DNA from 3 places in the Vibrio ponticus genome. Region 3 is predicted to be linked to each of the others. Evidence: riboswitches for the same ligand, from Rfam matches in the RefSeq annotation. Region 3 holds a riboswitch; each other region holds the start of a gene.
The links. A riboswitch is a leader RNA that binds a small molecule or an ion and turns the genes downstream of it on or off. The one in region 3 is predicted to bind thiamine pyrophosphate.

Region 1: linked by a shared signal. The riboswitch ahead of thiB (thiamine ABC transporter substrate binding subunit) and the one ahead of thiC (phosphomethylpyrimidine synthase ThiC) in region 3 are both predicted to bind thiamine pyrophosphate.
Region 2: linked by a shared signal. The riboswitch ahead of thiD (bifunctional hydroxymethylpyrimidine kinase/phosphomethylpyrimidine kinase) and the one ahead of thiC (phosphomethylpyrimidine synthase ThiC) in region 3 are both predicted to bind thiamine pyrophosphate.

The regions. Positions count from the first base shown of each region.
Region 1 covers NZ_AP019657.1:2,549,245-2,559,133, forward strand. Annotated here, with positions in the region: gene yjgA (ribosome biogenesis factor YjgA) at 1-161, shown strand, start outside; gene thiQ (thiamine ABC transporter ATP-binding protein) at 243-947, opposite strand; gene thiP (thiamine/thiamine pyrophosphate ABC transporter permease ThiP) at 934-2,535, opposite strand; gene thiB (thiamine ABC transporter substrate binding subunit) at 2,545-3,537, opposite strand; TPP riboswitch at 3,601-3,709, opposite strand; gene GZN30_RS11360 (flavin prenyltransferase UbiX) at 3,794-4,420, opposite strand; gene mpl (UDP-N-acetylmuramate:L-alanyl-gamma-D-glutamyl-meso-diaminopimelate ligase) at 4,427-5,779, opposite strand; gene fbp (class 1 fructose-bisphosphatase) at 6,075-7,094, shown strand; gene ppa (inorganic diphosphatase) at 7,285-7,812, shown strand; gene GZN30_RS11380 (DUF2799 domain-containing protein) at 7,877-8,215, opposite strand; gene GZN30_RS11385 (gamma-glutamylcyclotransferase family protein) at 8,253-8,600, opposite strand; gene tamB (autotransporter assembly complex protein TamB) at 8,612-9,889, opposite strand, start outside.
Region 2 covers NZ_AP019658.1:1,834-11,722, forward strand. Annotated here, with positions in the region: gene GZN30_RS14600 (replication initiator protein RctB domain-containing protein) at 1-1,383, shown strand, start outside; gene thiE (thiamine phosphate synthase) at 1,621-2,238, opposite strand; gene thiM (hydroxyethylthiazole kinase) at 2,296-3,096, opposite strand; gene tenA (thiaminase II) at 3,106-3,777, opposite strand; gene GZN30_RS14620 (ABC transporter substrate-binding protein) at 3,796-4,746, opposite strand; partial or broken gene GZN30_RS14625 (ABC transporter permease) at 4,769-5,503, opposite strand; gene GZN30_RS14630 (ABC transporter ATP-binding protein) at 5,562-6,314, opposite strand; gene thiD (bifunctional hydroxymethylpyrimidine kinase/phosphomethylpyrimidine kinase) at 6,320-7,171, opposite strand; TPP riboswitch at 7,270-7,379, opposite strand; gene GZN30_RS14640 (transcriptional regulator) at 7,659-8,132, opposite strand; gene GZN30_RS14645 (ATP-binding cassette domain-containing protein) at 8,129-9,061, opposite strand; gene GZN30_RS14650 (ABC transporter ATP-binding protein) at 9,058-9,889, opposite strand, start outside.
Region 3 covers NZ_AP019657.1:2,832,938-2,842,826, forward strand. Annotated here, with positions in the region: gene GZN30_RS12770 (thiamine phosphate synthase) at 1-639, opposite strand, end outside; gene thiC (phosphomethylpyrimidine synthase ThiC) at 639-2,576, opposite strand; TPP riboswitch at 2,730-2,828, opposite strand; gene crcB (fluoride efflux transporter CrcB) at 2,891-3,274, opposite strand; tRNA gene GZN30_RS12785 (tRNA-Trp) at 4,062-4,138, opposite strand; tRNA gene GZN30_RS12790 (tRNA-Asp) at 4,208-4,284, opposite strand; rRNA gene rrf (5S ribosomal RNA) at 4,329-4,444, opposite strand; rRNA gene GZN30_RS12800 (23S ribosomal RNA) at 4,555-7,445, opposite strand; tRNA gene GZN30_RS12805 (tRNA-Val) at 7,799-7,874, opposite strand; tRNA gene GZN30_RS12810 (tRNA-Ala) at 7,910-7,985, opposite strand; tRNA gene GZN30_RS12815 (tRNA-Lys) at 7,995-8,070, opposite strand; tRNA gene GZN30_RS12820 (tRNA-Glu) at 8,073-8,148, opposite strand; rRNA gene GZN30_RS12825 (16S ribosomal RNA) at 8,239-9,793, opposite strand.

The sequences.
Region 1 (9,889 bases), 280 kb from region 3:
CAGCAATTGACGAAGTGATGGAGCTTTACCCAGCGGCAGACCGTCAACGTCTACGCCAGCTAGCTCGTCAAGCAGCAAAAGAAAAATCATCGAACAAGCCACCAAAGGCGTACCGTGAAATTTTCCAAATCATCAAAGAGCTGAATGACGAAGAGTTCTAACTCGAGTTAACGCTGTTCGAAATAGTCAAAAGGTTGCCAATGCGGCAACCTTTTTTATTTTTAGAATCTGCTATCACCCGATCAATGTCCCGCTTTAACAAACGCTGCTAGCTCAGGGTTTGCGTGCTCAGCACTTAGCTGATTGATCTTCTCGGCAACACTAATTTTGCCATCCGTGATAAAGGCAAAATCCGTCGCAATTGAACGCGCATCACTAACATGGTGCGTCACCATCACCACGGTTAGATTGCGTTCATTGGCTAAACGCATTACCAAATTCAACATTTCTTCTCGCAACAGCGGATCAAGCGCAGAGAAAGGTTCATCCAGTAGCCAAATCGGATGTGGCTGAACAAAACAGCGCGCCAAGGCGACTCGTTGACGTTGTCCACCTGAGAGTTGCTCTGGTAGGCGGTCAAGAAACTCACCCACCCCCACTTGTTGCGCTGCCAACGCCACTTGCTGCTGTTGCTCATCCGTCAGTTTCAAACCTGGGTGCAAACCTAAACCGATATTTTCTCGAACGCTCAAATGAGCAAACAAGTTGTGCTCTTGAAACAACATCGCGACGGGTCTTTGGTGTGGCGCTTTACCTATCAGCGAGTCGCCGGCAGCAATGATGTCGCCACTCAGTGGTTCGATGAAACCCGCTATTAATGCCAACAGCGTCGACTTACCCGCACCACTTGGTCCCATCAGAGCACAAATCGAGCCAGGCGCTATCTGCAAGTCGAAATCGAATGGTTGATTATGATAGGTATAGTGAACTTGCTTAACGTTTATCATGGTTAACCTTTGTCTCTGTTTTAAACAGTTTTTCTATCAAGGTAAAACAGACCACACTCAATATCAGCAGGGTCAACGAAACCACCCCTGCCGCTTCCATTTGATAGCTGCCTAGCAGTTGGAATAGATACAGAGGTAGCGTGCGAAACTCTTGTCCGCCAAATAAGGCAATCGCGCCAAGATCACCAATCGCCAACATAAAACTGATCGCAAAAGCATGCGCCATTGGCTTCTTCAATCCGCGCCATTCCACCACTTTAAAGCGTTGCCAGCCTTTTAGCCCCAAACTTGCGGCTAGGTATTGGTATTGCTGCTCAATCTGCAACATCGGCTGCGAGAGCGTTTTCACCACATAAGGCAAACCCATTAAAGCATTGACCGCAACAACAATAAAAAACGCCATACTGAACACGTCAGTAACGTTGCGCAGTAGTAAGAACAGCCCCGTAGAGATCACCAAGCCGGGCGTGACTAAAATGATCGTCCCGAGTAACTCAATCTGATCAGCTCGGCGCGCCTTGTGATTGAGACGTAAACGGCGACTGGTGGTCAATACCGCAAGACCTGCAGACAGTGCAATCACACTCGCCACTACAGCCACTTGTAGGGAAGCCAGCAATGCTTGCCAAAAACGAGCATCGGTCAGTACGCTAAATAGCTGTGAGTTCAAACCACTGATGATCACCACTAACAGCGGCGGCACCACCAGCAGGCTCGCCATCGCAATCCAAGCGCCATCCCAAAGTCGCCATTTCAGAGTGTCATTGACCAAATAACGCTGACGGGTTGTCGAGCCACTACTGACTGCAACTGGCTTAGCTAATCTTTGAATAGTCAGAGCTAACACACCACACAGCAGCATCTGCCAAATTGCCAACAATGCGCCAGCTTGCAGGTCAAAATCAAACTTGATCGCTTGGTAGATAGCCAATTCAATCGTCGTTGACTTGGGACCACCTCCCAGCGCCATCACAGTGGCAAAACTGGTAAAGCACAACATAAACACTAAACCAGAGACATGAGGCAGTTGTTGACGCAAGCGCGGCCACTCTACCCACTTAAATTTCTGCCATTGGCTCATACCAAGATGCGCGCACAGCTTATGCTGCTCTTGTGGAATCGACTCCAAAGCCTGTAACAAAAGACGGGCAGCGTAAGGCAAATTAAAGAATGCGTGCGCGAGTAAAATGCCGTTTAGTCCATAGATAGAGAACGGCAACTCACCACCGAAATAGGCAAATAGATCGGCGAACAACCCCGAATTACCATAAATCGCCAGCAGGCCAAAAACCCCAACTAAAACAGGCAAAACCAAGGTTGAACTGAACAGCCTTAGCAACAGCGATTTACCTTTAAAATCGCGTTTAGACAGCGCATGAGCAACTGGCAAAGCAAAGCCAACGCTGAGCAGCGTTGAAAGAAACGATTGATAGAAGCTAAATTGTGTTACATGACGGTAGTACGGATCTTGCCATACCGAAAGAACATTAAGTGAGGGTGCTGCGTGAAACAAGGCAGCAAGGGCTGAAAAAACAAAGGTCGCGATAAGCACCGCGACCACCAGCCCGATTTTAGGCGTACGATTCAAACAATCATCCTATCGAGTCAATGCACTTTGCCATTCGCGAATCCAGGCTTTACGCTGCGCAGCAACTTCATCAGAAGTAAAGCTGAGTGCCTTAGCTGGCACAGTCAAAGCTTCATACCCTTGCGGCAACTTGATATCAGTAACCGGATACATCCAGTTGCCGGTTGGCATTGCCGATTGGAATCCTTCGCTCAGAATAAACTGCATGAATTGGTCGGCTAGCTCTGGGTTTTGCGAGCCTTTCACTTTCGCTGCCACTTCAACTTGGGTGTAATGACCTTCAGAGAAATTAGCCGCAGCAAAACGCTTATCTTGCTCGGCAATAATGTGATAGGCCGGTGAGGTTGTGTATGACAACACCATGTCAGCTTCCCCCTCGAGGAACATAGAATACGCTTCTGACCAACCTTTGGTTACGGTTACCGTTTTCTTCGCGACTTTCTGCCACGCCGCAGCAACATCATCACCATAGACTGACTTCATCCACAACATAAAGCCTTGTCCCGGTGTTGAGGTACGCGGATCTTGGTAGATGACTTTTAGATCATCGCGCTGCTCAACCAACTCTTTCAGGCTGGTCGGTGGATTGGTCAGTTTCTCAGTGTTGTAGACAAAGGCGAAGTAGCTAAAGTCATAAGGGACAAAGGTTTTATCTTGCCAACCACCTGGAATGGTGACGCTTGAGGTATCTACCGAGTGCTCAGCCAAAAAGCCGGTTTTCTTTGCTTCTGCCATTAGGTTGTTGTCCAAACCTAATACGATATCCGCTTTGCTGTTACCGTTTTCCAAACGCAGACGGTTAAGAATTGAGACACCATCATCTAAAGCAACAAAGTTAACTTCACAGCCATCACATTGCGCTTCAAAGGCTTTTTTAACCGCCGGAGCTGGTCCCCAATCGGCTGCAAAAGAGTCATAGGTGTAGATAGTCAGTGTATTATCTGCGGCAATCGCCGAAAAAGAAGCACAAGCCACGGCTAGGGCTGTTAGAGTGGTTTTCACTGTTCGCTCTCCAAAGGTTGAGCGGCACAGGTTTGAAGTCGAGGCTTAATTATCCATAATCATCAATTATCCTGACTCAATTCCTACGCCAGCATTATCTGGTTCAGGTCACGGGTCCCGACAAAAGTCGATCTCAGCCAGTGCTCAGCACTTTGCTCCCCGATGAGTTTCGGATGGATTGTAATCATTCCGATTATCAATGGCTACAATCAATCAACATAAAATAGAGTAACCAAGCAAATGCGGTAGAGAATGGCTAAGGACGTTGATCATAACCCCATCGCGGAACTAACCCTTGCTCAACGCCTAGATGATCCAAGATCCGAGCGACCATAAAATCAATTAAGTCTTCTATCGTTTTCGGTTGATGATAAAAACCCGGCGCCGCTGGCATAATCGTCACGCCCATCTGCGATAACTTATGCATATTTTCTAAATGCAAGGTAGAAAAAGGCGTTTCACGTACCACCAACAATAACTGACCACGCTCTTTCATCACCACATCCGCAGCACGCTCAATCAAATTGTCTGACATACCATGCGCGATCGCAGCAACGCTGCCGGCCGAACATGGGCACACCACCATTTGTTTCGGTGCGGCAGAGCCTGACGCGACAGGCGAGAACCAATCATCCTTGCCGCACACCACCAATTTTTCTGGGTCGCAATTGAGATGTTCAACCAAAGCTTGTTTGGCCGCATCAGGACCGCTGGGTAGTTTTAAACCATGCTCTGTGGCTAGCACCACACGTGCTGCCGATGAGATCAGCAGATAAACCTGATAATCCGCCGCGAGTAAGCACTCAAGCAGACGCAACCCATAGGGTGCGCCTGAAGCTCCAGTAAAAGCGAGGGTCATTGCTTTGCTGTTTTGCTTAGTCATTTACTGTTATTCCGCTAGTTTGGCTAAAAGCTTACCGTGAATACCTTCAAAGCCACCGTTACTCATCACTAAAATGTGATCGCCTGGTTTGGCGCTCGCCACGATCTGCTCAACCAATTGATCAATATCCGCGCTGCTGAAGGCAGGCTGTGAGCATTGCTCTGCAATCTCTTGTACCGACCAATCAATACCCTCCGGTTGATAGAGGTAGACTTCATCAGCATGGTGTAAAGAAGCCGCTAAAGTTTCTTTGTGAACGCCGCGCTTCATGGTGGCGGAGCGAGGCTCAAGCACAGCAATAATCTTGTCTGTGCCGACCTTGTTACGCAAACCGCCACTGGTCAGTTCAATCGCCGTCGGATGATGAGCAAAATCATCATAAACTTTGATGCCATTCACCTCTCCTTTTAGCTCTAAACGACGCTTGGTATTAATAAATTTACCAAGTGCTTCACAAGCCAGATCTGGTGTAACACCAACATGACGTGCCGCAGCAATTGCCATCAGAGCATTATCGACATTGTGATCGCCCACCAAGTCCCAGTTAACGGTACCGACATGCTGATTTTGCAGATAGACACGGAACTCAGAACCATCTTTCTTGATCTTCTCTGCGCGCCAATCGCCATTCTCACCGGTAAACTCTTTTTCGCTCCAGCAACCACGCGCTAGTACGTCAGCAAGTGACTGATCTTTACTTGGTGCTAGAATGCGACCATTACCTGGCACAGTTCGTACTAGATGGTGGAATTGACGCTTAATCGCCTCAAGATCATCGAAAATGTCGGCATGATCGAACTCCAAGTTATTCATCACTAAGGTGCGCGGGTGGTAATGAACAAACTTTGAACGCTTATCAAAAAAAGCACTGTCATATTCGTCGGCTTCGACGACAAAAAACATACTTTCGCCGAGTCGAGCTGAAATACCAAAGTTACCGAGCACCCCGCCTACCAAGAAGCCAGGTTGATAACCACACTCTTCTAATACCCAAGCCAGCATGCTTGAAGTCGTGGTTTTGCCATGGGTACCAGACACCGCTAATACCCAGCGATCGTGCAGTAAAAACTCTTGTAACCATTGCGGTCCCGAGGTGTAACGCAGGTTATTATTTAGTACATATTCCACACATGGATTACCGCGACTCATCGCATTACCAATCACCACGAGATCCGGCGCTGGGTTAAGCTGACTTGGATCGAAACCTTCTATAATTTCAATACCTTGAGATTCAAGCATTGTACTCATTGGTGGGTAAACGTTTGCGTCACTCCCGGTCACTTTATGCCCAAGTTGGCGCGCTAACATTGCCGCACCACCCATAAAGGTGCCACAGATCCCCAAGATATGAATATGCATAAACTAAACCTTGTATTACGCGAAAAATTACCACTTCATTATGGCGATAATGCGCCTAAAAGCGAAACATTTTGATCGCTCTCACTGCGCTTGAACTGCCACTTTCGGCAACAATTATCTTAATAAAGCTATCAATAAAAATCCGCCTTTTGCATCTAAATAAATTGAGATCTCAGACAGTTACTTTAGTACCCATAAAAAGATCTAGGTCTTACACTTATGTAGACCAGTGAGGCTTCGGTAGAAAGCCCACTATTTTTAAGCCCCCAAATAGCTAAACTGAAAAGGAAACATCATGTCTGGAATGCGCACCCTTGGCGAATTTATCGTTGAGAAACAAGCAGACTTCCCGCACGCAAGTGGCGATCTTTCTTCGTTACTTGCTTCAATTCGACTTGCTGCCAAAATCGTGAACCGAGAGATTAATAAAGCAGGTCTTGCTGACATTACGGGCTCTGTAGGCGCAGAAAACGTTCAAGGTGAGGAGCAACAAAAACTCGACCTGTACGCCAATGAGAAATTCAAAGCTGCATTGGAAGCGCGCGATCAAGTATGTGGTGTGGCAAGTGAAGAAGAAGATGAAGCGGTTGCGTTTAATAAAGAGCTGAACAAGAACGCCAAATATGTGGTTCTGATGGATCCACTTGATGGTTCATCGAACATTGATGTTAATGTTTCTGTGGGCACTATCTTCTCTATTTACCGTCGTGTCTCTCCGATTGGTACGCCACCAACCCAAGAAGATTTCTTGCAACCGGGTAATAAGCAAGTGGCAGCTGGTTATGTCATCTACGGCTCTTCAACCATGCTGGTTTACACTACAGGTAACGGCGTAAATGGCTTTACTTACGACCCTTCACTGGGCACTTTCTGCCTTTCACATGAAAACATGATGATTCCTCAAGATGGTCAGATTTATTCGATCAACGAAGGCAATTACATCCGCTTCCCAATGGGAATTAAAAAGTACATTAAGTACTGCCAAGAAAATGATACCGCAACCAATCGCCCTTATACCTCACGCTACATAGGTTCGCTCGTGGCTGACTTCCACCGTAACTTACTCAAAGGTGGGGTTTACCTATACCCAAGTACACAGAGCCATCCAAATGGAAAATTGCGCTTACTTTATGAGTGCAACCCAATGGCTTATATTGTCGAGCAAGCAGGCGGCACGGCGTCCGATGGTGTTAACCGTATTATGGACATTAAACCAACGGAACTGCATCAACGCGTTCCATTTGTTGTCGGTTCTAAAAACATGGTGAGCAAAGTCGAAGAGTTTATCGATAAATATCGTAACGAAGAGCAATAAATATCGTTACATATATATATTGCAGAATTATAAAATCAAAATGATATAAAAGCGCTCTAGGGCGCTTTTTTAAATGATTTTTATCACAGTATGTTTACATTAAATACTATTTCGCTTTATGGTAGTAGCGTATATTTTATCGAGCAACCATACTGAATAAGTGTACCAAGTAAAAATAAGGATATTTCGCATGAGCTTGAATGACGTACCAGCAGGCAAATCTTTACCTGATGATCTGTATGTAGTAATAGAAATCCCTGCTAATGCAGACCCAATTAAATACGAAGTAGATAAAGACTCTGGCGCCGTATTTGTTGACCGATTTATGTCTGCACCCATGTTTTACCCATGCAACTACGGCTATGTAAATAATACGCTATCACTCGATGGTGACCCAGTTGATGTGTTGGTGCCAACACCTCATCCACTAATGCCGGGCTCTGTCATTCGCTGTCGTCCTGTTGGCGTATTGAAAATGACCGATGAATCTGGTGAAGATGCAAAAGTTGTCGCGGTACCACATACTAAGCTCTCTAAAGAGTACGACCACATCCAAGATGTCGACGACCTTCCAGAACTGCTTAAGGCACAAATCACACACTTTTTTGAGCGTTACAAAGAGCTTGAGTCAGGCAAGTGGGTGAAAGTGGATGGTTGGGCGGATGCCGAGGCTGCACGTCAGGAAATCCTCGAGTCTTACGAGCGAGCACAGAAATAACCCGCTTGCTCAAATCATAAAAAGCCAGCTCTTCGCTGGCTTTTTGCTTATGAGGCTTGATCTACTAGATAGCTTTCGAGAATTTAGCGCGGAAGAACGGATCTACATCATCACAAATGCCACGGTAAATTTCACCTTTCGTCGCTAAATAACTCGGCGCTAAACTACAGTAGGCCGCTTTACCTGATTCATATCCAGCTAAATAAGCTTGGTATTGAGCTTGAGAAACTTGTCCGGTCGTAGAAAATGCATCAAGTTTACTCTCTGACTGAACGATATATCCACCTTTTGCTCTTTCTTCACCATAAGACTGCCATGCTGCTGGATTGTCAGCCAATGTTGGTACCGCTTGAGATGAACATCCAAATAATACCAATACTAGTGCTAGCGCGTTCCACTTCATAAAATCTCCTTATGTGTAAGGGAATAAATCAATTTTATTATAGACGCAGATCCCAATTACCGGAGGAAATAATTGAATTTAATTTTTTTTCATCTTGGAAAATATATATCCATGCATCTCCGAACGGCGTGTTAATTAATTCACGACGATACTCAACAGGAACATCTTCTAATCTATCTAGTGAATTTAATATTTCATTATCAATTAAATAGACTTCCCCAAAAATAGATTGATGACCACTTATTACTGCGGGATAAGCACCTAAATCGTACATGGCATATTCTGCCGCAGTTTCATGCAATCCCAGAAATTGAGCTGCAGAAAGAAAGTGATGATTACTCTCACCACGACGTAACGTGCCATAAACAAAAACCAGATGCTGCATAACAAGCCTCTTTAATTGAATTCAAATTGGTAAAGCAAGTCCACGGCACTGTCTAAGCCAGAAACCGCTTCTAAGTAGAGATCTTTCATCAAACGATAACGCACAGTGAATTCGCCCACTGAGTCAAAAATCCCCACCCCATATTTCACCTGTAAGCCCGGTAAAACATAGCCACTCACGGTGACTTGCGAATCATCGCCAGAACCTGCCGTATCCAATTGGAGATCTTGTACCCCAAAAGCTTCACCGATTTCGCCAACCACTTTACCGCTTTTGGCTAGACTCAAGCCAATCAACGTCGTGGTCATCGCGTTACCACCCGCTTCACCATCAATATCTTGCCCCCGCAATAGATACGAAAGCGCATTAGCTTGTGGCATGGCAGGATCGGAAAAAATCGTCAGTTGCGGATCATCCGCCGGACCGGTAACTTGCACCCCTGCAGTAACATCGTCTTGAGTATTATCCGGGTTACGAATCGCTTTAATTTGTACATAAGGTTGATCGGCGGGACCATTCATTAAGATCTTACCTTCGGTGATCAACAAGTCTTGACCGAATGACTTATACGAACCGTCCTCGATATTCACCTCACCGACAATAAATGGACCTTTATTCTTCTGAGTCACATTAAGATCACCGATTAAGCCACCTTCCAAACCAAATGCCGATAATTTGAAATCATCGCCAATCTTAATGTTGATATTGGTCTCGATATCAAACGGAACCGTCGTATCTTCTTTAATTGGCTTGCCTTGCGCATCGACGATCACTTGATCTTTTGACACACTGACCGCACTTGGTGGCAGTTCATCAATCACAATTCGTCCCCAAGGCAACGCTATCTTGCCATCAATACGCGCATGTTTGGGTGAAGCGGAGATGGTCATATCTGGGATCACTTTGATCTTGACCATCGGCGGTACCACCACCTTGAGTTCTTCCGCATACACTCGCATTTGGCTGCGCCAATCTTTGAGATCTTGCCAATTGGCATCACCGATCACTTTTAGCTGACCATCTGGGGTTTGTAGTGCCGCATCAATGGTTGCGTCATAACCGGTAAAGTTTAACGTCAAACCACCTGAATCAACTTCAATCGGAGAAATGTCGCCTTTAAGCAACATATCGTCGATCTTAAACTGACCATTCACACGTGGATGAAGCAGCGGTCCCGAAATTTTGAGGTCGGTTTCGATATTCGACTTTAACTGACTATATTCTCCCACTAAGACATTGAGGAAATCTAAATTGAACGTCCCCAACGCCAATCGTCCATCGATCTGTTT
Region 2 (9,889 bases), on a different replicon from region 3:
AACTATCAAAAATCGATGGTTTCGATCTCTGGTACACGCGCGGTGATCGAGACACGATCTTCAAAAAATATTATGACGGTCGATGATCTGATGACCTTATTTGCGCTGTTTACGTTGACCGTGCAATATCACGATCACCATCAGCATCAATACCAGCTTGATGCGAAGCAGACGCCGAACAAAACGCCACTCTACATCACGGATATCCTCTCTTTGCGTGGCAAAAAAGATAGCGGACCAGCACGCGATTCGATTCGTGACAGTATTGATCGTATCGAATTTACCGATTTTCAGTTGCATGAACTAACAGGTCGCTGGTTAAGCGAAAACATGCCTGAAGGCTTTAAAAGTGATCGCTTCCGTTTCATTGCACGCACCATTACGGCATCGGAAGAGGCTCCTACTGAGGGCGCTGACGGTGAAATTCGTATTAAACCGAACTTGTATATCCTCGTTTGGGAACCGTCGTTCTACGAAGAACTGCTAACTCGAGATTATTTCTTCCTATTTCCGCCAGAAATTTTGAAGCAGCACACTTTGGTATTCCAACTGTACAGCTACTTCCGTAGTCGTATGTCGCGTCGCCATACTGATGTGATGCTACTGAGTGAGCTGAATCAGAAATTGGCGCGTAACATTGAATGGCGCCGATTCTCGATGGATCTGATCCGTGAGCTGAAGCGACTATCCGATGGTAAAGGGTCTGAGGATCTTTTTGTGGTCAATTTGTGGGGTTACCACTTAACGATCTCTGCCATTGCCGAAAAGAACAAGATCACAGACTATCAAGTTGATATTAAATGTGATGTGGAGGAGGTGCTGCGCTACTCACGAGCTCGTACAACTAACGCGGGTAAACGTAATATGGCGCCAACCCTGCCTAACCCATTACGTAACGAGATGGTCACTCGACAGCAATTAGACGAGCTTTCACAAATCATTGATGGCGAATTTGAGCCGATTCAACGCAAAGAACGCTCACCAAAGGGCAATTTGGGTCGTCGTGTTAAGCAGAAAAAGCACTTAGTTGAGATTAATGCTGACGAAATTACCATAACCTTATCTAAATATACCTCTGAGGAGGCGCTAGAACGCAGTATAGCGGCTTTAGCGGCAATGACAGGGCATTCCCAAGGATCTATCCGAGAAGAGTGTCTGGAGTTGATTGACAAGCTTGATTGGCTGAGAGTGGGTGAAGATCCTATTCCTTACCAAACCTTGAGTAAGATGGTTGAACTGTACAATACGCAAAGCGATAACAAACATCTGTCGATTGAACGATTAATCGCGGGCTTAGCGGTAAGACGCAAAGTATGTAAACAGGTGATGGACGGTCACCTTGATGAATCGGTATTCCGTGCTCTTGATGAGGTGGCAATCTAAACAAGTGCTTGAATAGTAAATGAACAGTTTTACTACATTACGCTGACAGAGTACTGACAATGCAACTGAGCCAAACGTTATGATTAATCACGAATAGACAACCTTTTGTCCTTTCTGATGAAATTTAAGGATACTTCCTATCCTATAGATTGGCTCATATTGTTACATTCATTCTGAATTGTTCGCGAGTTCTTATGAACTCGCTTTTTTTTGTCTAAATTTTGCTGATTTTTTCCGTTATCGTTGCATTAACGCCAACAGTTCCTGAGCGGCTAACTTTGGGTCTTCCGCGTGACTAATGGCAGAAACCAGTGCCAGCCCATCAACACCCGTTGCGCTAAGTTGAGGAATGTTAGCGCGATTAATGCCCCCAATTGCCACGATAGGCAGCCTTGTTTTGCGAAGCGCAAACTCTAAACCTGCGATGCCCCAATGTTTTTGGGTATTGGTTTTCGTTGGCGTCGCAAAGATCGCACTGAGCCCGATGTAATCAATGGGCAGTTGATCGGCGACATTGAGCTGATCTTCGTTTTCGATCGACAAACCGAGGATCTTATCCGGACCAATCAATTTGCGAGCGATTCTCGCCGGCAGATCGCTTTGCCCTAGATGGAGGCCATCGGCATCAACGGCTAAAGCGACATCAACTCGGTCATTGATGATAAGCGGCACGCCTGTACCTTGCAGTACTTGTTTGACTGCCATGGCGCGTTCAATAAACGCACGTATATCACCATGTTTTTCACGTACCTGAACCATAGTGACGCCACCAGCGACTGCTTGCTCAACCACGTTTAGTAGAGTCGCGAGATCCTGCTGGTCATCGGTGACCAAATATAAACGGTAAGGGTTCATAAGAGTTCCTATTGCGCTCCTACTTGTCGATAAGCAGGAGCGGCTGAGTGAAATGGATTAAGCGTTTTCGCTCATTTGCAGCTTGATGCGCGCGACTAGATCAGAAGGTTCAAGCTGATAGAGAGTATCGAGCAGCGCCGTTTGTAGGCTGCCAGGACCCGCTGCTTGCTGTGCGGCAATTTCACCCGCGACGCCAAGTACTGCCGCCGCAGCGACGCCAGTATCCTCACCAACCGCTGCAAATGCGCCTGTAAGCGCCGATAATGTACAACCCATCCCAGTGACGCATGGCATCATTTTATCGCCATTAGAGAGCTTTACAGTGCGTTTGAGAGTAACGACGTAATCGGTCTCTCCGGAAATCACCACGTTGGCGCCGTACTCTTTGACTAAGAACTGGGCAGCACCAAGTGCCGCGTCGCTGCTGTCGAGCGCATCAACGCCCTTGCTTTGCGCTTGTTCACCAGCCAAGGCGATAATTTCCGATGCGTTACCGCGAATGATGAGCTTGTCTGCTAAGCGAGCAATTTGACGCGACGTTTCCGTTCTTAGACTACTGGCACCACAGGCCACAGGGTCGAGTACGACGATTTTGTCATTGGCATTGGCTTGCTCAACCGCAAACCTCATTCTTGGCGTCCAAACACTATCGAGAGTGCCGATATTGATCACCAGAGCCCCGGCAAAAGAGAGCATTTCAGCCATTTCTTGTTTTGAATGCGCCATGATAGGAGAAGCGCCTATAGCCAGTAAGGCATTGGCGGTGTTGTTCATCACGACATAGTTGGTGATATTAACCACCAGCGGTTTTTGCTGGCGAACGGCATTAAGAGCTTGCGAAATTTGTTCGATTAACATGGCTGTTTCCTATTTTACTAAATGGGCATCAAGCCCTTGCTGCCAAAAGGCAATTTCCATACGAGTCGCGGTTTTAAATACGTGGATGAGGTTTTTCCCGCGAGCGCTATCAATCTCTATGTCGGCGAGTAACTGGTTGAAGTGTTCAGCACCTGAGGCGACTCCGGTTTGGAATTCATCGCCTCCGTATAACTGGATCCAGCTTGCGTACGGGTTACCTTCAATCTGAGTCTGTGGGTCATTGATCAACAGATGACCAATGGTGGCATAGCCAATAGAGCAAGGAGCAAGAGCGGCATAGAGATCGACCAGGTCACCACTCATACCGGCATCCAACACATATCGGGTGTAGGCAACGGTGCCAAAATCTTCGGCTTCGTTTTCAAGGTCTGCCTCCGTTAGCCCCCATTGCTCGCAATAGCTCACATGGTGAGCGATTTCTGAATCGAGCAGAGCATGCACACTTGGCAATGCGCGACGCATATCATCAAGTGTGCGAGCCTTGTAAATTGCCAGCGCATAGGCACGAGCATACTGTTTGAGAAATAAGAAATCTTGCTTGAGGTAGTGAAGAAAACAAGCCTGTGGCAAGGTGCCTTTTGCTAATTGTTGTACAAAGTCATGCTGAGTATATTGCTGCCAATCTTCTTGGCATGCCTCAATTAAGTCTTGGTATTGCATGATGAGTAAATCCCAGTATTAGTTGAAATTTGGTACGTAATCTTGTGCTTTTGGTAGCGTGGTAATGATCTTTTGTGCGTACATAAATTGGGCATAATCGTCGTAACGTTTGAGATCCACTGCGGCAGGACGCAGGGCAAAGCGGGTTAACGTGTCATTCCATGCGCGTTGGTTTAGTTCATTGTTGAGTGTGTCAGGCGCGTAGCTGACGAACTCTTGCCAAGCTTGCTTAGGGTGATTGACGATATAAGTTGTCGCCTGCTCGAGCGCTTGGTTGAAGGCTTGAATGGCTTGTTTATCATAGGTGTTTGCGTTGGCAACAAAAACCAACTCATCATAAGTTGGTACTCCATGTTCCTCAGGGAAGAAAGCTTTGGCTTGATAGCCCTCTAATGCTAATTGGTTGGTTTCAAAGTTGCGTAAACCACCCCAAATTGCATCCACTTTGCCTGAAGCGAGTGACGAAGAGAGTGCCCAACCGACGTTGATGATCTCTACATCTGAGTAGCTCACATTGGCGCTTGCTAGCATAGTACCGATCGTCGCTTCTTCATTACCCGCGATAGCGATGCCGATTTTCTTGCCTTTTAAATCACTCAGATGGTTGCTGTGACCATTGTCGAGCACCATCAGGGTATTTAGCGGTGTCGCTATTAGGGTGGCAGAGCGGATCAAAGGCAGCCCAGCCGCAACATCAATGGTCAAATTTGGTTGGTATGAAATTGCCATATCCACTTTGCCAGCGGCGACGAGCTTAGGGGGCATGGTTGGGTCAGCTGGCTCTAAGATATTGACTTGCAAACCATGTTGTTTGAAATAGCCTTTTTGTTGAGCAATGACAATCGGTCCATGGTTGGGGTTTACAAACCAGTCGAGCATTAAGCTAATAGGTTTATCTTGCGCTAAAGCGTGAGTGGATATGAGGCTAGCAAGCAGAGCCGTTACGCGTACGAATTTGATGTTTAACATGTCTATTCCTTGTTGAAGTCGCCTATTTGTTTTCCCATGGAATGGCGGTTTTTAGTAATTTGTCGGTGATGAAATAGAGCGCGACAGAAATCGCAGCCAAAATAAATAACGCGGCAAACATTTCATCGATGATCATGCGGGCATTGGCTTGCAGCATCAGATACCCCAATCCCGCACTGGAGCCCACCCACTCCCCAACCACCGCGCCAATTGGTGCGATGACAACAGCAACACGAATACCCGAAGCTAAGGTCGGTAAGGCGGCAGGTAATTGAATATGGCGTAACAATTGCCATTTAGATGCGCCCATCGTTTTGCCAAGGTCGAGGTAACCCGTTGGGGTATTACGTAGTCCGTCGTAACAACAAGTTGTTACAGGAAAGAAGATAATGATTGCAGCCATCACCACTTTGGATGCGATGCCGTAGCCGAGCCAAAGCATTAATATCGGTGCAATGGCAAAAACAGGAATCGCTTGGCTGGCGATAAGAATGGGTAGCAACCAGCGTCTTAGGGGCTCAAACAACAACATTTGCAGGGCAAACAATAACCCCATCGTGATACCAAGCCCCAAGCCGAGTAAGATCTCCTGCGTTGTTACCCAGCTATGTTTGAGCAGTACAGGGTAGCGATTGAGCATGGTGTGCAGTACATCAAGTGGGGCAGGTAGGATAAAGCTCGGCATATCAAATGCCACCACAATCAGTTGCCATAACCCGAGGATGATTAATGCGCTAAAGATGAGTCTGAGCACTGGGCGGTGGACCTGTTCGCGCTCATCAAGCAGTTTTGCTGGCGTTGACCCTTGGGTTATATCAGTCATAGTCGCGCTCCAATTGATGTAAAATCGCTTGTTGCAGCGCCGCGCACTCGGCATCGAGACTTCTTGGCGGCAAGGTACTGGGTACCGTAAGCTTGACCGCTTGTGCTGGGGTTCCCTGCAGTACATAAAGCTGATCAGCCAAGCGCACCGCTTCTTGTGGATCATGGGTGATTAGAATCACGGTTTTGTTGGCGAGTAATTCAGCAGCAAGTCGTTGTAGTTTGTGCCTAGTAACCGCATCGAGCGCAGAAAATGGCTCATCCATCAGCACCAGCGGCTTGTCTTGCATCAGGGTACGCGCCAATGCGACTCGTTGGCGCATGCCTCCAGATAATTGATCGGGCTTTGTGTTGGCATATTGAGCGAGATCGACTTGTTCAAGCAGCGCTAGTGCCTTGTCTTGCATCTGCTGCTGATCACTTGCAGTAAATTTGGCGCTGAGACAGACGTTATCTAACACGTTGAGCCAAGGCAGCAATAAATCTTGTTGTGCCATGTAGGCAATGCGTTGTTCAAAAGGTTGATCATCACTTGAACGTATCTCACCACTAAGAGTGACGCTGTCACCTAGCAATCCAGCAAGATAGCGTAAAAGTGTGGTCTTGCCACTGCCACTGCGCCCCAACAATACAGTCCAACATCCAGCAGGAATCGACATATTAACGTTGGCTAGCGTGGCGACCACGTTAGTTTGGTACTGTAAGTAGGCGTGATTGATTTCCACGCCCAAAGCTTGTGTCGTCATTGGCTTTACTGCTTTGCGGCGTAAGCAAAGAAATGATTCACAGGTCCATGACCTTGACCGACTTGCAGCTCATCAGCGTGGGCGATTGCCTGCGAAATGTAGTGTTTAGAGAGCTTAACCGCCTCGGTCAATTCATTGCCTTGCGCAAGGTATGAGGCAATAGCAGAAGAGAGGGTACAGCCTGTACCATGGGTATTTTTGGTTTGGTGACGCTTGGCGCTGATCAATTCAGCTCGATTGGCGGTGATCAGCAGATCGTTACTGTTAAGATCTTTTTCTAGATGCCCGCCTTTTAGCAGCACCGCTTTGGCACCAAGCTGGCGAAGATCGCTGATCATGTCATTCATTTCAGCTTGAGATTGAGGTATAGCTAGGGAAGTCAGAGCCGCGCCTTCAGGAAGATTCGGGGTAATAATATCCGCCAAAGGCAGCAGTTCGCTTTTTAAGGTGGCAATGGCAGATTGCTCAAGCAGCAAGTCACCACTGGTAGCAACCATCACCGGATCCACCACCAAAAATCTTGGTTGGTATTGCTTAATTTTATTCGCGACGACCTTGATGATATTCGCATCTGCCAGCATACCGATTTTGACTGCGACGATATTGAGATCGGTAAACACGGCGTCTAATTGGCTCTCAACGTGCGCTAATGGGATCGGAAAAATAGCGGAAACGCCTTGAGTGTTTTGCGATGTGATGGCGGTAATTACGGAACAAGCAAAGCTGCCCGTTGCTGATATGGCTTTGATGTCAGCTTGGATTCCTGCGCCGCCGCCACTGTCTGAACCCGCGATAGTGAGCACAATTGGCGTGTGAGTAGAAGAGTTTGCGGTAATGGTTTGGCTTGTGTGCGCCATGGTCGCTCCTATTGTCTGACGGATAGGAACTGACTTTGACCAGGAGCATTAACGCGATCACAAAACGGATCGACGCTAGGGTGCGGAATGTAAGTGGTAGCAAAGTGTTGATAGTTCCCTACGTCAGTGTTAACTGAATCAGGTTCAACGGGTCTCGAAATTCGATCTCAGCCTTTGCACAATGGCAACAGCCCCCCGACTATGTGAGAGATAGTATCAGCTCATACTGATAACTACTACAACAAGCCTGATGTTTATCGTCTGCTGATTGAAAGATATTTGCCTTGATCACACTTCCGGGTTCCCTTTGAATCAGAGGCGTGATTAAGCAATTGATGGATAAACATAGCAACAAACCGCGATTGGTGGTTTGTCAGATTTAAGCAAGCAGGGCGAGAATAGGGCGCTAAGCCCTTTAAACAATCGGAAGCATGAATCGAATTGCGGAAAGATGATCAAGGCGGGTTAAAGTGAATTGCGGTGTAGATCAATGAAATGAAGCTTTGCCTTGATCATGCTTTCGAGGTTCATTCCAATTATGCGCTGCCATAAATTGCACGTGTGATTCGATCAAGTTATCCGACTCTTGTTGCCACTGGCTTTGTGGTTGTTGATTACAAAACTCCAGTGCCAGTACAGTAAGGTGTTGGAGGCGTTTCATTGACCAGTCTCGTAGCTCAAGCTCGGCAAGAGGTTGACTCGCGGTTGCCTGCAACTTACTGCTAGCCAGTTGCAGATATTGGTAGGCTTTAGTTGGGTTGCTGTAGCGCAACCCATGAAAAACCCGCAGGCAGCCATCTAACCAGCAGGCGATGGCTTTACTTTGTAGTTCGGTGACTTGAGGACCCCAAACAGAATCAGGAACAGAAAGGATCAATGAACACAAGGAATCATCTTGATCATGCTTCCGGTTTTGGTACCAATCAGAGATCGCTTCTACCCAAGATTCTAGTTTGATCATGCTGCATCATCCCACTGTTTTACAAAGTGATTTGGACCAACCTGTCGCACACCGTGCTGCACGATGGCGCTGGTGGCACGAATTTCATCCGCTTGTTGAGAATAGTTTGGTTCACTTTCGACCAAATGACCAAATGGCTGATCGGGATCGGGCACGGCGGAAATCAGTAGTTTGGTGTAAGGATGCTGTGGATTGGTCAAAATGGATTGTGTATCACCCCATTCAACGATCTGCCCTTTGTACATCACTGCGGTCTCTTCCGCGATGTAGTGGGCTGTCGCAAGGTCATGAGTGATATACAAAAAGCCAATGCCGAGCTCTTGCTTCATCCGTTGCATTAGGTTTAGTACCCCAAGTCGAATGGAAACGTCGAGCATCGAGGTGGGTTCATCGGCGAGAATCACTTCCGCGCCAACCGCGAGTGCGCGGGCTAAGTTCACTCGTTGACGTTGACCACCACTCAGTTCATGGGGGTACTTATCGAGCGTATCGGGTGCCAGTTCAACCAGTTGGATCAACTCATTTAATTTCGCTGGGATCTCAGCGTTATTTGTCACTTGCTTGTGGATCTTCAGTGGGCGAGTTAAATGGTGGCGAATAGTATGAGTGGGATTGAGTGAGCCAAACGGATCTTGGAATACCATTTGCACTTTACTGCGGTAATCGAGGAGATCTTTACGGCTGTTGATCTCATCAATATTACGCCCTTTAAATAAGATCTCACCGCTGGTGGTAGGGTAGACTTTAGTGATCAAGCGGGCACAGGTACTTTTACCACAGCCTGATTCACCCACTAACGCCAGCGTGCGACCTTTATGCAGATTAAAGCTCACCCCTTGCAGCGCTTTAAAACGTTCTACGGCAGAGAAACCGCCTCCGACATTAAATTCTTTTACGATATCATTAACTTGGATGATGGGTTCGTTCATGCTGGCGCTCCTTGCGTTTGATGTTTACCTTCATGGATATTCGGGAACGATGCCCATAGTTTTTGCGTATAAGCGTGTTGCGGATTAACACGGATCTCTTTGGAGGTATTCACTTCGACAATCTCACCGTGACGCATGATCGCGATACGATCACAGAGTTGGGTCATCAGTGCCAGATCGTGGGTAATAAACAGAATCGAAAAACCAAACTCTTCACGCAATTGGTAGATCTGTTGCAAGATCTCTCGTTGCACCACGACATCGAGCGCAGTCGTCGGCTCATCCATGATGATCATTTTGGGGTTAAGGGAGAGGGCTATCGCGATAACGAGCCGTTGGCGCATTCCGCCACTGAACTGGTGAGGATATTCAGTGAGACGTTCTCGAGGGATATTGACTAAATCCAGTAGCTGTTCGGCGCGCTTTTTCGCTTGCTCTTCACTTAGACCTTGATGGTGGCGCAGTACATCAGCGAATTGTTCTTGCACGGGTAACACTGGGTTGAGTGAGTTCATCGCACTTTGGAATACCATGGCAATTTCACTCCAGCGAATGGTGTTGAATTCACTCTCAGGCAATTTGAGAATATCACGACCTTCAAAGTGAATTTGTCCCCCTGAGATAAATGCTGGCGGCTTATGTAAGCGGTTTATAGCAAAAGCAATGGTACTCTTACCACAACCAGACTCTCCGGCAAGCCCAAAGATTTCACCTTTGCCGATATCAAAGCTGACCGACTTCACGGCGTTAAAATCACCGTTGTCGGTGATGTAGTCCACACACAAATTGCGTATTTGTATGATTGGATTGGCATGAAAAGCATGCTGT
Region 3 (9,889 bases):
GGTTGCCACCCAGTCAAAACTATCAACCACCGGATACAAACCTAACTTAGTCGCATCGACATGACTAAATTGCTCTAGTTCAGATGTGACATTCCAACCAACCGAAATACCAAATTTATCGTGTTCAAGTATCGGCACGGGAAAGTCACCGTATTCACTCGGCCATGTTTCACGTGAAACATGCATCTTGCCGCGAGCAAAAGTTAACGCATCTTCGAGCGGAAAATCGAGACTCAGTAATGCGATTGCCCAAGCAAAATGATAACGGGGTTCAACCAATGTTGGATCGTTCTGATAGCCAATGGCGCGGGTTTCACGATTTTCTGCGTGCATCCAAATATCTAGCCAAGCATTCCCATCTACAATCCCGTGATAAACCGCATTGCTCTCAATTGGTAAACTCGCCTGACTACTGTGATAGTGAATATAACGATGGCAATCTCTTGATGAACATGACCAGAGATCGCTACCGATAACGAGTTCTGATTGATCGGTTTTGATTAACAGATATTGAGTTGGGCTAACACCCAACTCAATATTGTCGATAGCCAAACCTTGCTGCTTGGCTAACAAAAGAGCCTGTTGAATCTCACCGGTTAACTCAATCTTACTCGATGGAACCAGTATAGAGACCATCATTACTCAGCCTCTGTGCTGACCGCTGGATGGTACAACTCTGACCCAGTCGCAAGAAACTCCGCCGATTTCTGACGCATTCCTTCTAATGGGTCATCAAGCATTTTTATCTCTATAGCTTGATCGGCCGCTACCTGTTCGGTGTCCTTAGCGTATTCACGCACCTCTTGCGAAATCTTCATCGAGCAGAATTTAGGACCACACATTGAGCAAAAGTGAGCAACCTTACCTGATTCTTGCGGCAAGGTTTCATCATGGAAACTGCGTGCAGTTTCCGGATCGAGAGACAAGTTAAATTGGTCTTCCCAGCGGAACTCAAAGCGCGCTTTCGACAGGGCGTTATCGCGCACTTGTGCTCCCGGATGACCTTTTGCCAAATCCGCCGCATGGGCAGCCAATTTATAAGTAATCAGACCGGTCTTAACATCATCCTTGTTTGGTAACCCAAGGTGCTCTTTCGGCGTGACATAACACAGCATGGCACAGCCATACCAGCCAATCATCGCCGCACCAATACCCGAAGTAATATGATCGTAGCCTGGGGCAATATCAGTTGTAAGTGGACCTAAGGTATAAAAAGGCGCTTCATGACAATGCTCAAGCTGCTCTTCCATATTTTCTTTGATCATGTGCATTGGCACATGGCCCGGGCCTTCAATGATCACTTGCACATCATATTCCCAAGCGATCTTGGTTAGCTCACCGAGCGTTCTAAGTTCAGCGAACTGCGCTTCATCGTTAGCATCTGCGACAGAACCTGGACGAAGCCCATCTCCAAGAGAAAGCGCGACATCATACTTAGCGCAGATCTCACAGATTTCGCGGAAATGAGTATAAAGAAAACTTTCTTGATGATGGGCTAGACACCATTTAGCAATGATGGAACCACCACGAGAGACAATGCCGGTAACCCGTTTTGCCGTCATTGGCACATAGCGTAGAAGTAACCCTGCGTGAATGGTAAAGTAATCCACGCCCTGCTCGGCTTGCTCAATCAGTGTGTCACGCATCACTTCCCAATTAAGGTTCTCAGCAATACCATTCACTTTTTCTAACGCTTGGTACATAGGCACCGTCCCAATAGGAACAGGACTGTTACGCAAGATCCATTCACGAGTTTCATGAATATTACGCCCAGTCGACAGGTCCATAACCGTATCACCACCCCAGCGTGTTGACCAAACCAGCTTCTCTACTTCTTCTTCTATTGACGAAGTCACTGAAGAGTTGCCGATGTTAGCGTTCACTTTGACTAGGAAGTTACGACCAATAATCATTGGCTCCGATTCTGGATGGTTGATGTTAGAAGGAATGATGGCGCGCCCCTCAGCGACCTCTTTGCGTACAAACTCAGGAGTAATATCTTTGGGTAGATTCGCACCAAAACTTTGGCCAGGATGCTGCTGAGTGAGAACTTCATCGCGATAGCGAGCACGTCCCATGTTCTCACGCAAAGCGATGTACTCCATTTCAGGAGTAATAAGCCCCTGACGAGCATAGTGAAGTTGAGTAACACATTTACCGCTCTTAGCACGTCTTATACGTGGTAGATTACCGTAACGAAGCTCATCGAGAGTTTCATCGGCTAAACGCTCTTTGGTATAGACGGAGCTAACATCATCCAAAACTTCGGTATCACTGCGCTCTTCGATCCACTGCTCACGAAGCTTAGGTAAGCCATTGTAAAGGTCGATTTGGTGTTCAGGATCGGTGTAGAGACCAGAGGTATCGTATACACGAATAGGCTCGTTAGGCTCAAATACAGGCGCTTCTTTGGTGCCTCCGACTAGGCTATCGGCCAAAGATATTTCGCGCATTGGTACTCGAATATCAGGACGGGAACCCTCAACATACACCTTATGCGAATTTGGATAAGGTTGTACTGAGAGAGTATCAATAAACTGTTTAGCTTCCAGTCTTGCTTGCTTGCGACTCGACATAGCATTTTTCCTTGCTCATTTTTTATAAACGTATGGGATAAAAATGCTTGGCGGAACGATATGACAAGAGGTATCGAAAATTAGGTTGTAGCAACCTAAACACAACATCGATATGTTGATAGGTACGCTAGGATGATAGAAACATCCCTAACGATAATATCTTCTCCTGTTCCCTTCGCAGATTCTAATCTGATCAGGTTCAACGGATCCCGAATTAACGGTCTCAGCCAAATGGCACTCCGACAAGTGATGCAATTATAAGCAATTGACAGGTCTAAACCAAGCTGACCTGTACAAAAATATTTAAATTTTTGTTAAGACTTCATCAGTAATTGAAAACCTAACCACGCCGCTGAGATGCTCAAAAAGACATTGAGTAACACATTTAAGCCCATCTTAAAGAATGCGCCCTGCTGCATCAGCAGTACATTATCCATTGAGAACGTAGAGAATGTGGTTAGAGCACCAAGGAAACCAAGGCCGATAATTTGTCGCCAAGGTTCAATCGACATGATTTCACTTTCAAATGCCGCAATCAGTAGTCCCATAATAAATGAGCCCACAACGTTAACAGTGAGTGTGCCGTAAGGAAAACCTCGACCCAGCAGCGCGACACAAAGCTCTGAGACGAGATAGCGAGAACACGCACCAAAAGCGCCACCAAGAGCAATAAAACCTAAAATGGAAAGCTGTCCCATAAATCCCCCAAAACTGTAAGTGGCTATATTGTAGCCATAACCTGAAAAATTTCGAGTCTACAAACTAAATATTCACCCCATAAAAGCTAACAGATTAAAAAAGTTACCGTAGTCACTTTGACGGATAACGGAGTTTGGAACGCTTCGCTACGGATACGGGAAAGTGGATGCGGGAGTTCGGAACGCTGCACTACGGATGCGGGAAAGTGGATACGGGAGTTCGGAACGCTGCGCTACGGATGCGAGAGAAGAGCAAGAGAGTGTAGAGTTGAAAACCGAGAGGCACTCGTTGGAATATAGAGCCAAAGAAAGAACGTTTCTCCATCCCGAAGCGAAGTATCGCGGATACGGAGTGCTCTATTTCCACTCTCAAAGTGAAGTATCGAAGAGACTGAACTTTCCCGCATCTCGAAATGACGTATCTACGATACGGAATGTTCTCGAAGAGAGATATCTTAGATATCGAACGTTCCAATTTCGTTTCTACCAGAAACGAAAAAGGCCCTGACCTAAGTCAGAGCCTTCGAATATGGCGGAGGCGCCGGGCTTGCGCACAAGCTCCCAACATTTGCTTTGCAAAAGCAACAAATGCAAAAAAGCCCCGACATTTCTGTCGAGGCTTTCGAAGATGGCAGGGGTGGACCGGGCTGGCGATCCAGAGATTCGAACTATTCACCCCAACACGCGCTCTTTGGTAAATAGCGGAATCCGCTTGCTCTGCCAATTGACTAAAACCATAAAATGCAGACGTAAAAAAGCCCCAGCATTACTGCTGAGGCTTAGTATATGGCAGGGGTGGAGAGATTCGAACTCCCAACACGCGGATTTGGAATCCGCTGCTCTGCCAATTGGAGCTACACCCCTAAATTTGAACTACAGTTTATCACAGTGTAGATTCAAAAAAACCTCGCAAAAGCGAGGTTTTCGAATAAGTGGCGGAGTGGACGGGACTCGAACCCGCGACCCCCGGCGTGACAGGCCGGTATTCTAACCAACTGAACTACCACTCCGCAGTGGAATACTCGTTATTAATAACAAGCGTTCAAAATATAAAGCCTGGCGATGTCCTACTCTCACATGGGGAAGCCCCACACTACCATCGGCGCTATTGCGTTTCACTTCTGAGTTCGGCATGGAATCAGGTGGGTCCGCAACGCTATGGTCGCCAAGCAAATTCTTTCTCTCTATTTCTAGAGAATAACTTGGAAAGCTGTTTTGTGTTCTCTACACAATCAAGTTTTGTTCTTTCTTTGAGTCCATCAAAACCCCTTGGGTGTTGTATGGTTAAGCCTCACGGGCAATTAGTATCAGTTAGCTCAATGCCTCACAGCACTTACACACCTGACCTATCAACGTCGTAGTCTCCGACAACCCTTTAGGATACTTAAAGTATCAGGGAGAACTCATCTCAAGGCTCGCTTCCCGCTTAGATGCTTTCAGCGGTTATCGATTCCGAACTTAGCTACCGGGCAATGCGTCTGGCGACACAACCCGAACACCAGAGGTTCGTCCACTCCGGTCCTCTCGTACTAGGAGCAGCCCCTTTCAATTCTCCAACGCCCACGGCAGATAGGGACCGAACTGTCTCACGACGTTCTAAACCCAGCTCGCGTACCACTTTAAATGGCGAACAGCCATACCCTTGGGACCGACTTCAGCCCCAGGATGTGATGAGCCGACATCGAGGTGCCAAACACCGCCGTCGATATGAACTCTTGGGCGGTATCAGCCTGTTATCCCCGGAGTACCTTTTATCCGTTGAGCGATGGCCCTTCCATTCAGAACCACCGGATCACTATGACCTGCTTTCGCACCTGCTCGAACCGTCATTCTCGCAGTTAAGCGGGCTTATGCCATTGCACTAACCTCACGATGTCCAACCGTGATTAGCCCACCTTCGTGCTCCTCCGTTACTCTTTGGGAGGAGACCGCCCCAGTCAAACTACCCACCAGGCACTGTCCGTAACCCCGATTAGGGGTCGACGTTAGAACATCAACACTACAAGGGTGGTATTTCAAGGACGGCTCCACAAATACTGGCGTACTTGCTTCAAAGCCTCCCACCTATCCTACACATGTAGGGTCAATGTTCAGTGCCAAGCTGTAGTAAAGGTTCACGGGGTCTTTCCGTCTAGCCGCGGGTACACTGCATCTTCACAGCGATTTCAATTTCACTGAGTCTCGGGTGGAGACAGCGTGGCCATCATTACGCCATTCGTGCAGGTCGGAACTTACCCGACAAGGAATTTCGCTACCTTAGGACCGTTATAGTTACGGCCGCCGTTTACCGGGGCTTCGATCAAGAGCTTCGACCGAAGTCTAACCCCATCAATTAACCTTCCGGCACCGGGCAGGCGTCACACCGTATACGTCATCTTACGATTTTGCACAGTGCTGTGTTTTTAATAAACAGTTGCAGCCACCTGGTATCTGCGACTCTCAATAGCTCCATCCGCGAGGGACTTCACCGTCAAGAGCGTACCTTCTCCCGAAGTTACGGTACCATTTTGCCTAGTTCCTTCACCCGAGTTCTCTCAAGCGCCTTGGTATTCTCTACCCGACCACCTGTGTCGGTTTGGGGTACGATTCCTTACAATCTGAAGCTTAGAGGCTTTTCCTGGAAGCATGGCATCAATGACTTCACTACCGTAGTAGCTCGACATCGTGTCTCAGCCTTAAGAAGAACCGGATTTACCTAATTCTTCAGCCTACGCACTTGAACCTGGACAACCGTCGCCAGGCCCACCTAGCCTTCTCCGTCCCCCCATCGCAATTGTAAGAAGTACGGGAATATTAACCCGTTTCCCATCGACTACGCCTTTCGGCCTCGCCTTAGGGGTCGACTTACCCTGCCCCGATTAACGTTGGACAGGAACCCTTGGTCTTCCGGCGAGGAGGTTTTTCACCCCCTTTATCGTTACTCATGTCAGCATTCGCACTTCTGATACCTCCAGCATGCTTTACAACACACCTTCAACGGCTTACAGAACGCTCCCCTACCCAATGAAGTAAACTTCATTGCCGCAGCTTCGGTTTATTACTTAGCCCCGTTACATCTTCCGCGCAGGCCGACTCGACTAGTGAGCTATTACGCTTTCTTTAAATGATGGCTGCTTCTAAGCCAACATCCTAGCTGTCTAAGCCTTCCCACATCGTTTCCCACTTAGTAATAATTTGGGACCTTAGCTGGCGGTCTGGGTTGTTTCCCTCTCCACGACGGACGTTAGCACCCGCCGTGTGTCTCCCGGATAGTACTTACTGGTATTCGGAGTTTGCAAAGGGTTGGTAAGTCGGGATGACCCCCTAGCCTTAACAGTGCTCTACCCCCAGTAGTATTCGTCCGAGGCGCTACCTAAATAGCTTTCGGGGAGAACCAGCTATCTCCAGGTTTGATTGGCCTTTCACCCCTAGCCACAAGTCATCCGCTAATTTTTCAACATTAGTCGGTTCGGTCCTCCAGTTGATGTTACTCAACCTTCAACCTGCCCATGGCTAGATCACCTGGTTTCGGGTCTATATCCAGAGACTGAACGCCCAGTTAAGACTCGGTTTCCCTACGGCTCCCCTAGATGGTTAACCTTGCCACTGAATATAAGTCGCTGACCCATTATACAAAAGGTACGCAGTCACAGGACAAAGCCTGCTCCTACTGCTTGTACGTACACGGTTTCAGGTTCTATTTCACTCCCCTCACAGGGGTTCTTTTCGCCTTTCCCTCACGGTACTGGTTCACTATCGGTCAGTCAGTAGTATTTAGCCTTGGAGGATGGTCCCCCCATATTCAGACAGGATAACACGTGTCCCGCCCTACTCGATTTCACTGAACACACATCGTCAACTACGGGACTATCACCCTGTATCGTCGGACTTTCCAGACCGTTCGTCTAACGCGTGTAAAGCTTAAGGGCTAGTCCAATTTCGCTCGCCGCTACTTTCGGAATCTCGGTTGATTTCTTTTCCTCGGGGTACTTAGATGTTTCAGTTCCCCCGGTTCGCCTCGCTACGCTATGTATTCACGTAGCGATACTAGCTTATGCTAGTGGGTTTCCCCATTCGGAAATCCCAGACTCAAGTGGCTTTTACTGCCTAATCTGGGCTTATCGCAAGTTAATACGTCCTTCATCGCCTCTGACTGCCAAGGCATCCACCGTGTACGCTTAGTCACTTAACCATACAACCCGAAGGAGTTTCGAGTTGATAATCAAATCACCAAAGTTGTCTGCAATTTTTATACATGATGCAGACTCGATTTTGCCGGACTCAAATATGTTTTGTTTACTTAAAACAGTAAGACAAAACCCAAGAACACTTGAATGTGTTTTTGTGTATTCAATAAATGAATACTTTGAGAACTTTACAAACAACAATAAATTGTTGTTTTGTCAGCTTTCCAAATTGTTAAAGAGCGATGCCACTTTTTATCAAAGTAACACTTTCTAAAGGTTCTTTAGAGGGCAAAAAACCTAACCACCTTCCGTTTTACCGCAGTGGTTTGGAGTTTGACTTCCAAAAACATTTAGAGAGTGGTGGGCGATACCGGGCTCGAACCAGTGACCCCCTGCTTGTAAGGCAGGTGCTCTCCCAACTGAGCTAATCGCCCACATTAGTTTTACTTCTTGTGGAAGAAGTCTCGAATGGTGGAGCTAAGCAGGATCGAACTGCTGACCTCCTGCGTGCAAGGCAGGCGCTCTCCCAGCTGAGCTATAGCCCCATCGAGAAATGGTGGGTCGTGCAGGATTCGAACCTGCGACCAATTGATTAAAAGTCAACTGCTCTACCAACTGAGCTAACGACCCAATGGTATCCCGTAGGGGAGTCGAACCCCTGTTACCGCCGTGAAAGGGCGGTGTCCTAGGCCTCTAGACGAACGGGACACTGCGCGAAACATCTTGGGGGATGCTTCAAATCTCTCTTACTTTATAAACCATCAATCTGTGTGAACACTCATCGCAATAATCATCGTATAAGGAGGTGATCCAGCGCCAGGTTCCCCTAGCGCTACCTTGTTACGACTTCACCCCAGTCATGAACCACAAAGTGGTGAGCGTCCTCCCCGAAAGGTTAAACTACCCACTTCTTTTGCAGCCCACTCCCATGGTGTGACGGGCGGTGTGTACAAGGCCCGGGAACGTATTCACCGTGGCATTCTGATCCACGATTACTAGCGATTCCGACTTCATGGAGTCGAGTTGCAGACTCCAATCCGGACTACGACGTACTTTTTGGGATTCGCTCACCATCGCTGGTTGGCAGCCCTCTGTATACGCCATTGTAGCACGTGTGTAGCCCTACTCGTAAGGGCCATGATGACTTGACGTCGTCCCCACCTTCCTCCGGTTTATCACCGGCAGTCTCCCTGGAGTTCCCGACATTACTCGCTGGCAAACAAGGATAAGGGTTGCGCTCGTTGCGGGACTTAACCCAACATTTCACAACACGAGCTGACGACAGCCATGCAGCACCTGTCTCATAGTTCCCGAAGGCACCAAAGCATCTCTGCTAAGTTCTATGGATGTCAAGAGTAGGTAAGGTTCTTCGCGTTGCATCGAATTAAACCACATGCTCCACCGCTTGTGCGGGCCCCCGTCAATTCATTTGAGTTTTAATCTTGCGACCGTACTCCCCAGGCGGTCTACTTAACGCGTTAGCTCCGAAAGCCACGGCTCAAGGCCACAACCTCCAAGTAGACATCGTTTACGGCGTGGACTACCAGGGTATCTAATCCTGTTTGCTCCCCACGCTTTCGCATCTGAGTGTCAGTATCTGTCCAGGGGGCCGCCTTCGCCACCGGTATTCCTTCAGATCTCTACGCATTTCACCGCTACACCTGAAATTCTACCCCCCTCTACAGTACTCTAGTCAGCCAGTTTCAAATGCAATTCCGAGGTTGAGCCCCGGGCTTTCACATCTGACTTAACTAACCACCTGCATGCGCTTTACGCCCAGTAATTCCGATTAACGCTCGCACCCTCCGTATTACCGCGGCTGCTGGCACGGAGTTAGCCGGTGCTTCTTCTGTAGGTAACGTCAAATCCATACGCTATTAACGCATGAACCTTCCTCCCTACTGAAAGTACTTTACAACCCGAAGGCCTTCTTCATACACGCGGCATGGCTGCATCAGGCTTGCGCCCATTGTGCAATATTCCCCACTGCTGCCTCCCGTAGGAGTCTGGACCGTGTCTCAGTTCCAGTGTGGCTGATCATCCTCTCAGACCAGCTAGGGATCGTCGCCTTGGTGAGCCCTTACCTCACCAACTAGCTAATCCCACCTAGGCATATCCTGACGCGAGAGGCCCGAAGGTCCCCCTCTTTGGCCCGTAGGCATCATGCGGTATTAGCCATCGTTTCCAATGGTTATCCCCCACATCAGGGCAATTTCCTAGGCATTACTCACCCGTCCGCCGCTCGCCGCCCAACAAATCCCCCGAAGGTTCAATGTTGTCGCTGCCGCTCGACTTGCATGTGTTAGGCCTGCCGCCAGCGTTCAATCTGAGCCATGATCAAACTCTTCAATTTAAGATTTTGGTGACTCAATGAATACTGACTTCAAAACTACTAATGTAATTTTAAAGCTATTATCGTTCCAACAGAACGATAATGAATTGACTGTGC